4 regions of the Rhizobium sp. S163 genome follow, and region 1 is predicted to be linked to each of the others. Evidence: riboswitches for the same ligand, from Rfam matches in the RefSeq annotation. Region 1 holds a riboswitch; each other region holds the start of a gene.

Region 1 (2,195 bases):
GCCAATTGCCTCATTTCGCGTGGGCTCCGGATGGAGCCTCCCATTGCCGCGCGCGGGCGATCCTTGCGTGCCTTATTTAGCTGTCGTAGGTCATGGATATGTTCGCGTCAGAGGAGAGTTTGCATGCGCAGTTCCGTCGAGATCTACAACGTCAAGACGGGTGAGGCCCGTGTGATCTGGCAGACCGAGAGACTGGTCGAAGCGCCCAATTACGCCCGTGACGGCAGCTATCTCCTGCTCAACGACGAAGGCCTGCTTTATCGCCTGGCGCTCGACGGCTCGGCGAAGGTCGAGCATGTCGATACCGGCTTCGCGACCGCCTGCAACAACGACCACGGGATTTCGCCCGATGGCACCCGTATCGTCATCTCCGACAAGGTTGAGTTCGGAAAATCGGCGATCTACACGCTGCCGATCGAGGGTGGGACGCCGCAGCTGGTGACCACCAATCATCCGTCCTACTGGCATGGCTGGTCGCCTGACGGGAAGGAGCTCGCCTATTGCGGCATTCGCGGCGACCTGTTCGATATCTACACGATCGACGTGACCGGCGGCGAAGAGCGCCGGTTGACGCATGGCGAAGGGCGCAATGACGGACCGGATTATTCGGCCGACGGGCGCTGGATCTATTTCAACTCCAGCCGCACCGGCCTGATGCAGATATGGCGTATCCATCCCGACGGCACAGGCGTCGAGCAGGTGACGCACGACAACTACGGCAACTGGTTCGCGCATCCATCGCCCAACAACGACAAGGTAGTGCTGATCTCCTACGACCCCGATGTCTTCGATCATCCGCGCGACAAGCATGTGCGAATGCGGATCATGGATATGGACGGGGGAAATCTCACGACGCTGTTCGAACTTTTCGGTGGGCAGGGATCGATCAATGTTCCCAACTGGTCACCTGGTGGTGACGAGTTCGCCTATGTGCGATATTTCCCGGTCGAGGCTTGAGCGATTGCATCATGCGCGGTTTGTCGGCATAGGTGGCGCGTCGGGTGCCCGCAGGCTTGCGGGAGAATCGGGAATTCGGTGCGAGACCGGAACGTGCCCAACGCTGTAAGGCCGACGTCTGCCGCTTGATGCCACTGGCGCTTTTTGCCGGGAAGGCGTGGCAGACGGATGACGCCAAGTCAGAAGACCGGCCCGACAATCATAGACTGACCGCCTGGACAGCGGCCGGTTGTGTTGTTGGGGATTGACGATGCGACCAGACCAATCTGGCTCTCTTGCGAGAGCCGGTGCCTTTTCGACGAGCGAGCGCGACGCCGTTTACAGAGCCATCGAGACCAGACGCGACGTGCGATCCGAGTTCCTGCCGGATCCGGTGCCTGATGATGTGATTGGACGGCTGCTGGCTGCTGCCCATCATGCGCCGTCTGTCGGCTTCATGCAGCCGTGGAATTTCATCGTCGTTCGCGATGAGGCCGTGCGATCGACCGTGTGGGAGGCCTTTGCCAAGGCCAATGCCGAGGCGGCGGAGATGTTTTCCGGCGAGCGGCAGCAGGCCTACCGCGCCTTGAAACTCGAGGGCATTCGCACGGCATCCGTCGGCATCTGCGTGACCTGCGATCCGGATCGCTGCGGCGACGTGGTGCTCGGGCGGACGCACAATAGTCGGATGGATTCCTACTCCACCGTCTGCGCGGTGCAGAACCTGTGGCTTGCGGCGCGCGCCGAAGGCGTCGGCGTCGGCTGGGTGAGCATTTTCCATGAGGCGGATCTGAAGCGGGCGCTCGGTGTGCCTGAGCGGATCGAGATCGTCGCCTGGCTCTGTGTCGGCTATGTCGACCGGCTCTACGAGGAGCCGGAGCTCGCGGTGAAGGGCTGGCGGCAGCGGCTGCCGTTGGAGGAGCTGGTGTTCGCGGATCGCTGGGGCGGGAGCGCATAGCCCGCGACGCCTGCTATTGCTTCTGCGCCGGCGGTTGCTGCGGCTGGGCGCCCGGCATGGCAGGGTGCTTGAGGTCGATCGATCCCTGATCGCCGGCGAGGAACTGCGGACCCACCTGGCGCACCTTGCCGGCACTGGCATCGTAGGGGCGGTCGGGGACCTGCGCCTGGGGCGCCGGCTGCTCTGGCGTGACCGGGCTTTCGGGCTTGGCGGCGGCGGTGTTCGGGGTTTCGATCGTGGTAATCGAGCTCTGCGGCGGCGGGGCGCTCACAGACTGGTTGCGGCGCATCTGTTCGTAATA
Region 2 (2,195 bases), 260 kb from region 1:
CTGTCGGTCAAGGACAGGCGGCCGCCATGCAGCGCGTTCGCCTCGATCGGGTCGACCATCGGCTTCTTGCGTGTTTTCGCCAGCACATACATCAACAAGCCGAGCAGGATGCCGCCGCAGACGGGGGCCGCCATCAGCAGGAACTTGTCGTCGATCTGCGAGGAGCTCAATCGCTCGACATCGCTGATCCCGAAGATCAGGCTGTGCATCTCACGCGAGATCAAGCTCATGCCGGTGACGGCGAGGCCAGACGTGACGCCGATCAACGCGCCAGCCAGCACCATGCCCATTTCGCTGCGTCTCAGGAGCGCGCGCATGCGCCCGGCGTCGAGCAGTGTGTGTAGCGGGCCAAGCCGTCTAAGATTGATTTTCAGGCGCATGATGGGGAAACTAGGCGGGCGAAAGCCCGTTCAAGGGTGGCGAAGGAGGGGACATTTGCGGTGCTGCGCCGCATGCGCTGCAAATGCGGCAAAAACCCGGCTGACGCAACAAGTTTTTATGACATTAAGTCTCTGATAATAGACGATAAATCTGGTAGAGATGATCGTCTTGAGAGTTGATATCAATCAATTTGGCCGGTGGGCGCGATTGGCGGTCGATTGACTTCGCAGTCGCGCTTGCCTAACCATGGATCGATAACGGATGGTTCCGGATCGCCAAAAGCGGTGCGGATGAAAAGGGAATGTGACGGGGTGGACCCAACCAGGGCGCTTTCATCACAGCCGACCCCGCGACTGTAGAGCGGTCAGGGTCTTCCGTCCGACGCCGGATGCATTCTTGTCGGCTGCCTGCGTGGTGCAGGCAGGCGAGCGGCTGAAGGCGGCGGAAAAGCCACTGGCAATGCAAGCCATGATCAACCGGGGTTGGACGCCTCTAAATCTACGAATCGTCCGCCTTTTCATGATTGCAGCCGGGAAGGCGAGGAAGAACCGATGGCACGATCGGGATGGCCTGCGTGGCTATCCCGATCGTCGCCTGGACCCGCGAGCCAGGAGACCTGCCAATCGTGCCGGGCGAAAAGCCCACCCCTGGGCAAGTGTGCCCAATGCCAGCACGGAGGTTGTCATGGCAGACAATGAGATTTTGGCGTCGGTGTCAGGCCGGACGCACTTCCATCGTTCCCTCATTCCTGTGCTCGTCACAGGAATCCAGCCACCGCGCGTCCGCGCGGTGAATGACTGCTCACGGCTGGATCGTTGGTCTCTCGCGCCCGAGGACTTGGGCGCACTGGATTCCTGTGACAAGCACAGGAATGAGGGAGATCGTGGTGGATGGCACCGCTTATCGCCGGAAACCGTTCCGGCATGACCACCGCATCCTCTACGCTCATCCTCGGCGGCGCCCGCTCCGGCAAGTCGCGCTTTGCGGAGCAGCTCGTCATCGACAGCGGCCTCGAGCGCCACTACATCGCCACCGGCCGCGCCTGGGACGAGGAGATGCGCGCGCGGATCGATCAGCACAAGGCCGATCGCGGTGATCTCTGGACCACGCATGAGGAGCCGCTCGATCTCGCGGGCCGGCTTGCCGTGATCGATGGCGAGGGGCGGGCGGTGCTTGTGGATTGCCTGACGCTCTGGGTCACCAATCTGATGATGCAGGAGCGCGACATGGCGGCGGAGTTCGCTGCACTGGCCGCCCATCTGCCGAAGGCGAAGGCGCGCCTCGTGATGGTTTCCAATGAAGTCGGCCTCGGCATCGTGCCCGAGAACCGCATGGCGCGCGAATTTCGCGACCATGCAGGGCGGCTGCACCAGATGATCGCGGCGGTCGCCGCAGATGTGTATTTTATCGCGGCGGGACTGCCGCTGAAAATGAAGGGTTGAATTGATGAACCAGCAGAAGATCCCCGCCACCGTTATCACCGGCTTTCTCGGCGCCGGCAAGACGACGATGATCCGCAACCTGTTGACCAATGCGGGCGGCAAGAAGATCGCGCTCATCATCAACGAATTCGGCGATCTCGGCGTCGATGGCGAAGTGCTGAAGGGCTGCGGCGCCGAGAATTGCACCGAGGACGATATCATCGAGCTTACCAATGGCTGCATCTGCTGCACCGTGGCCGACGATTTCATCCCGACGATGAGCAAGCTTCTGGAGCGCGAGAACCGTCCGGACCATATCGTCATCGAGACCTCTGGCCTTGCCCTGCCGCAGCCGCTGGTCGCCGCCTTCAACTGGCCCGACATCCGTACGCA
Region 3 (2,195 bases), on a different contig from region 1:
GATGCGGTCTTCGTAGCGCTCCAGATAGCGCTTTCCGTCGAAGGTCTTCAGCGTGTAGCTGGTGTAATATTTGAAGGCGCCGAGGAAGGTCGGGAAGCGGAACTTCTTGTCGTAGGCGTGGTCGAACAGATCGCGGACGAAGTTGAACGAGTACTGGTCCAGCACCTCCTGCTCGTAGTACCCCTCCGTCACGAGGTAATCGAGCTTCTCCCTGAGATTATGGAAGAAGACAGTGTTCTGGTTCACGTGCTGCAGGAAATACTGCTTCGCCGCCTGCCGATCCTTGTCGAGCTGAATCCTGCCGTCCTCGTCATAGAGGTTCAGCATCGCGTTCAGCGCGTGATAGTCGAGCGTCGCGTCGGCTATCTTGGTGTCTGTCGCCTTCAAGGGGCGTTCGAGAACTGCCGTGTCCAAAATCGTTCCAATCCGTGTGTGACATTGGCGACATCCTCATCCGTGCCGAGAAGCTCGAACCTGTAGAGGTAAGGCACCTGGCATTTCTTGGATATGATGTCGCCGGCAAGCCCGAAGGTCTCGCCGAAGTTGCTGTTGCCCGCGGCAATCACGCCCCGGAGGTTCGAACGGTTGTCCGCATCGTTGAGGAAGCGGATGACCTGTTTGGGCACGGCGCCCTTGCCGCCGTCGCCGCAATAGGTCGGGACAACAAGCACAAAGGGACGTTGCGCGGTCAGCGTGAGCTGCGCACTGACGGGAATGCGCGATGCCGGCAGCCCGAGTTTTTCGACAAAGCGATGGGTGTTCTCGGATCTGCTGGAGAAATAGACGAGCTCACCCACCGGCCGATCCTCAGGCCAGCGCGCTGATCATGTCCGGACGGAAGCCCGCCCAGTGCAGGTCGCCGGCGACGACGACGGGAACCTGGCGATAGCCGAGACCTTGCACGAGCTCGTAAGCCGCCGTGTCGGTCGAGACGTCGATCACGTCATAGTTGATCCCCTGGCGGTCAAGCGCGCGGGTGGTCGCCGTGCATTGGACGCAGGCGGGCTTGCTGTAGACGGTAATGCTCATGATAATCCCCGTGTCGGATAGGCGTGCGATAGCGATCGGACATCCGCCGATGTCCGGGCAAAAATGATGGATGATGAAAGCAGCCGCTTGCGGTCGCCGGACGCTCAGGCGCCCGTCACTCGCGCTGACGGAACTCGAAACTTAAGATCATAAGACTTGCACCCCGAAGTGGCTCATGCGGCGGTCAGGGGAAGCGGTACGCACGGCAACATCCCGCACGCAATCGCGACCTTCCGGACACCCCGCCCGTGGACGTTCTCGTTACAAGGCAGGTCTCCTGGCTTGCGGGTCGTCACACCCGATCTGCCTTCCCAATGCCCTCAAGGCATCAGTGGACGTATCGATCGAATGCTCACCGCTTACAGTTGCGGGGGCAGCTCCGGCATTACTTGGCCCATCATGGGCCTCACGCACCGTATTCCCGTCTTAGCTTCCGACGCGAATCGAAAGAACCTTGAACACTAGATATAGTATACGAGGCTAAAATCTCGTCAACGGGTGCGAGTGGTTATTCTCATCTTCCTTCGCAACGGATCCAAGGGCTGGGGATCAAGGGCAGGGGATGACGGGGGGGGCAAACAGCGAAAAACCATGAGCAAGCCATGGGCCAGGCGTCGGATACCGGTCCTGTTGCCACTCAAAGCCAATGCTGACGCACTGCTGATTACGGATGCGTCACGAGGCACTAAAGCCTCAACGTGACCGCGGCTCCAACTTCGATGTAAAAAGCCATCACCGTGCGAATGGCGCAGCGCCCAGGTCCGCTCGACATATGGCGCTTCTCCACTCGTTAAATGACGGTTATCTCAAACGCCTTTAGGTTCGCTGAGCAGCAGATGACGGATCTTTGCAATCGCATCTTCCCGGTCGGCACCATAGGGGATCAATCCCTTCAGGCGGCCGTCTGCACCAATCAGAAGCAATGAGACCGTGTGGCTCATGTGATAGTCACCGTCCTCGCTGGCCTCCTTTGCGGCATGGATAAACCAGCCATCGGCCACCTTCTTCATCTCGTCTGGGCTTCCGGTAATACCGCGAATGCGCGAGCTGAAGGCGGTGACGTAGTTGTGCATCACCTCCTGCGTGTCACGCTCCGGATCGATGGAGAAGAACAAAGCGTTCAGGGACTTTCCCTGATCTCCAAGAGCATTCATCCAATCGACCAC
Region 4 (2,195 bases), on a different contig from region 1:
GCAATGGCGAGGTGACGACGGTCGGCGAATTGAGCGCCGAAGAGGTCACCAAGATCAAGACCGCGCAGTAGAAGCGCCAGGCGACATGGGGGATGTGCTCCCATGTCGCACCAGTCTGGTCTGGGCGCCTATGTGCTTTGTTGGCTAAGCAGATGCATTTGGCAAACACAACGACAGGCCATCGACATATGAAAAAGCGCTCAATCCTTCCGTCGATCTGTTCGATCGCGAGCCTGCTCGTGACGACATCCGCGGCATCCGCCGAGGATGTCGAGCATGGACGGCGGGTGTTCAGGCTGTGCGTTGCCTGTCACAAGGTCGATTCCGATCGCAACGGTTTCGGCCCGCATCTGAAGGGTGTCGTCGGCCGTCCAGCCGGAAGCTTGCCCGACTACCGATATTCCGAAGCGATGAAGACGGCCGGTGCCGGCGGACTTGTCTGGGACGAGGCGGCGCTCTCGGAATTTCTATCAAACCCCAAGAAGAAAGTGCCGGGAACGAAGATGAGCTTCGGCGGCCTATGGACGACGTCGGAGATCACCGACCTGATCGGCTATCTCCGAGCCAATCCCTAGACGCGCCAAATGTCGGTCCGCCACGGCTTGACGCCTCGGCGCCGGATCGCCTAAGTCACACCTGATGGTTCCCGAAGGGATGACTTCCGACGGGATTAATAGGGAACACGGTGCGGACGACCCGAATGGGGCCAAGACCGTGGCTGCCCCCGCAACTGTAAGCGGATTGCCTGATGTTCTTGTGGTGTTCGTCTCGAACGCCATGCCACTGCGAAGCTCTTCGTGGGAAGGCAGATGTCAGGTGCATATTCGCAAGCCAGGAGACCTGCCGTCAAAACAGTGTCCACCATCCCGGACGGGGTTGTCCGGAGAGGAGCATCATATGATGGTTTTTGACGTCAGCCGCTGGCGCGGCCCCGCTTTATTCCCCTCCACAAATCTCATGTCCGTGATCCAACGATAGTTTTCGCCGCCGCATGATTTCAGGCGAGCGCTCTGCTGTGTCGTCCTGCATCATCCGCGGCGGTCCCCGCGTCGAGTTTCACAGCCGCGGCCAGTCGGCTGCGGGCTTCAGTCATACATGAGGACCAATATGAACCGCATCATCCTGCGAACCGCGCTGCTTTCGATCGCGACGGCTTGCACCTTTACCACCTTTCTCCCCGCCGCCCATGCAGCGGCAACGACCTACCCGCTGACGATCACCAATTGCGGCCAGCAGGTGACATTCGACAGCGCGCCGAAGAAGACGGTGTCGATCGGCCAGGGCATGACCGAAATTCTCTACTCGCTCGGCCTTGCCGACAAGATCGTAGGCACGGCGGTCTGGGTCGGGCCGGTGCTGCCCGCCTATGCCGAGGTCAACAAGGGGATCAAGCGGCTGGCCGACAATGATCCGAGTTTCGAATCCGTCGTCGGCCAGGAGCCGGACTTGGTTGCGGCCGAGTTCGAATGGCATGTCGGCACGCAAGGCTCGGTCGGCAAGCGCGAGCAGTTCGCCGGTCTTGGCATCAAGACCTATGTCTCGCCGGCTGATTGCGTCGCGAAGGTCAACACCGATGGTGGCGACGGCGTGCGCAGTGAGCTCTTCACCATGGAGCTGATTTACCAGGAGATCGCCGAACTGGCGGAGATCTACGATATCCAGGATCGCGGCGCGGCCCTGATCGCTGACTTGAAGAAGCGCGAAGCGGATGCCGTGGCATCGCTTGGCGGGTCGGCGAAGGATCTGCCTGTCGCCTTCTGGTTTTCCAGCAAGGAAGTGCAGGGCGATGCCTTTATCGCCGGCAAGAACAGCGCTCCGGCCTATATTCTGAAAACGCTCGGCGCCCGCAACGTCGTCAGCACCGAGGAAGAGTGGCCGCTGGTCGGTTGGGAAACGATCGCGCAGGCCAACCCTGCAGTCATCGTCATCGCCACCATGGACCGTCGCCGCTACGCTGCCGACGATCCGAAGGTTAAGATCGACTTCCTTGAAAAGGACCCGGTCACCAGCCAGCTCGATGCCGTCAAGAACAGGCACTTCGTCGAGATGGATGCGCAGTCGATGAACCCGACGATCCGTACCATCGACGGCCTGGAACGCCTTGCCGCCGGCATCAAGTCCTTCGGTCTTTCCAAGTGAGGCACGCGTCGATAGCCCACCGGGGATGGAGAGCGCTGCTCGTGCTCTTCGTCCTT

The links. A riboswitch is a leader RNA that binds a small molecule or an ion and turns the genes downstream of it on or off. The one in region 1 is predicted to bind cobalamin.
Region 2: linked by a shared signal. The riboswitch ahead of cobU (bifunctional adenosylcobinamide kinase/adenosylcobinamide-phosphate guanylyltransferase) and the one ahead of bluB (5,6-dimethylbenzimidazole synthase) in region 1 are both predicted to bind cobalamin.
Region 3: linked by a shared signal. The riboswitch ahead of nrdH (glutaredoxin-like protein NrdH) and the one ahead of bluB (5,6-dimethylbenzimidazole synthase) in region 1 are both predicted to bind cobalamin.
Region 4: linked by a shared signal. The riboswitch ahead of QTL96_RS11295 (ABC transporter substrate-binding protein) and the one ahead of bluB (5,6-dimethylbenzimidazole synthase) in region 1 are both predicted to bind cobalamin.

Annotation. Positions count from the first base shown of each region.
Region 1 covers NZ_JAUDSA010000003.1:326,449-328,643, reverse strand. The annotation lists gene QTL96_RS01745 (hypothetical protein) at 124-957, shown strand; cobalamin riboswitch at 983-1,168, shown strand; gene bluB (5,6-dimethylbenzimidazole synthase) at 1,208-1,894, shown strand; gene QTL96_RS01735 (DUF2865 domain-containing protein) at 1,908-2,195, opposite strand, start outside.
Region 2 covers NZ_JAUDSA010000003.1:582,843-585,037, reverse strand. The annotation lists gene QTL96_RS02990 (chloride channel protein) at 1-380, opposite strand, end outside; cobalamin riboswitch at 627-1,020, shown strand; gene cobU (bifunctional adenosylcobinamide kinase/adenosylcobinamide-phosphate guanylyltransferase) at 1,305-1,823, shown strand; gene cobW (cobalamin biosynthesis protein CobW) at 1,828-2,195, shown strand, end outside.
Region 3 covers NZ_JAUDSA010000007.1:107,154-109,348, reverse strand. The annotation lists gene nrdE (class 1b ribonucleoside-diphosphate reductase subunit alpha) at 1-414, opposite strand, end outside; gene nrdI (class Ib ribonucleoside-diphosphate reductase assembly flavoprotein NrdI) at 384-797, opposite strand; gene nrdH (glutaredoxin-like protein NrdH) at 808-1,029, opposite strand; cobalamin riboswitch at 1,279-1,501, opposite strand; gene QTL96_RS09165 (SCO family protein) at 1,836-2,195, opposite strand, start outside.
Region 4 covers NZ_JAUDSA010000012.1:302,403-304,597, reverse strand. The annotation lists gene QTL96_RS11305 (ABC transporter substrate-binding protein) at 1-71, shown strand, start outside; gene QTL96_RS11300 (cytochrome c family protein) at 189-575, shown strand; cobalamin riboswitch at 624-863, shown strand; gene QTL96_RS11295 (ABC transporter substrate-binding protein) at 1,108-2,139, shown strand; gene QTL96_RS11290 (iron chelate uptake ABC transporter family permease subunit) at 2,136-2,195, shown strand, end outside.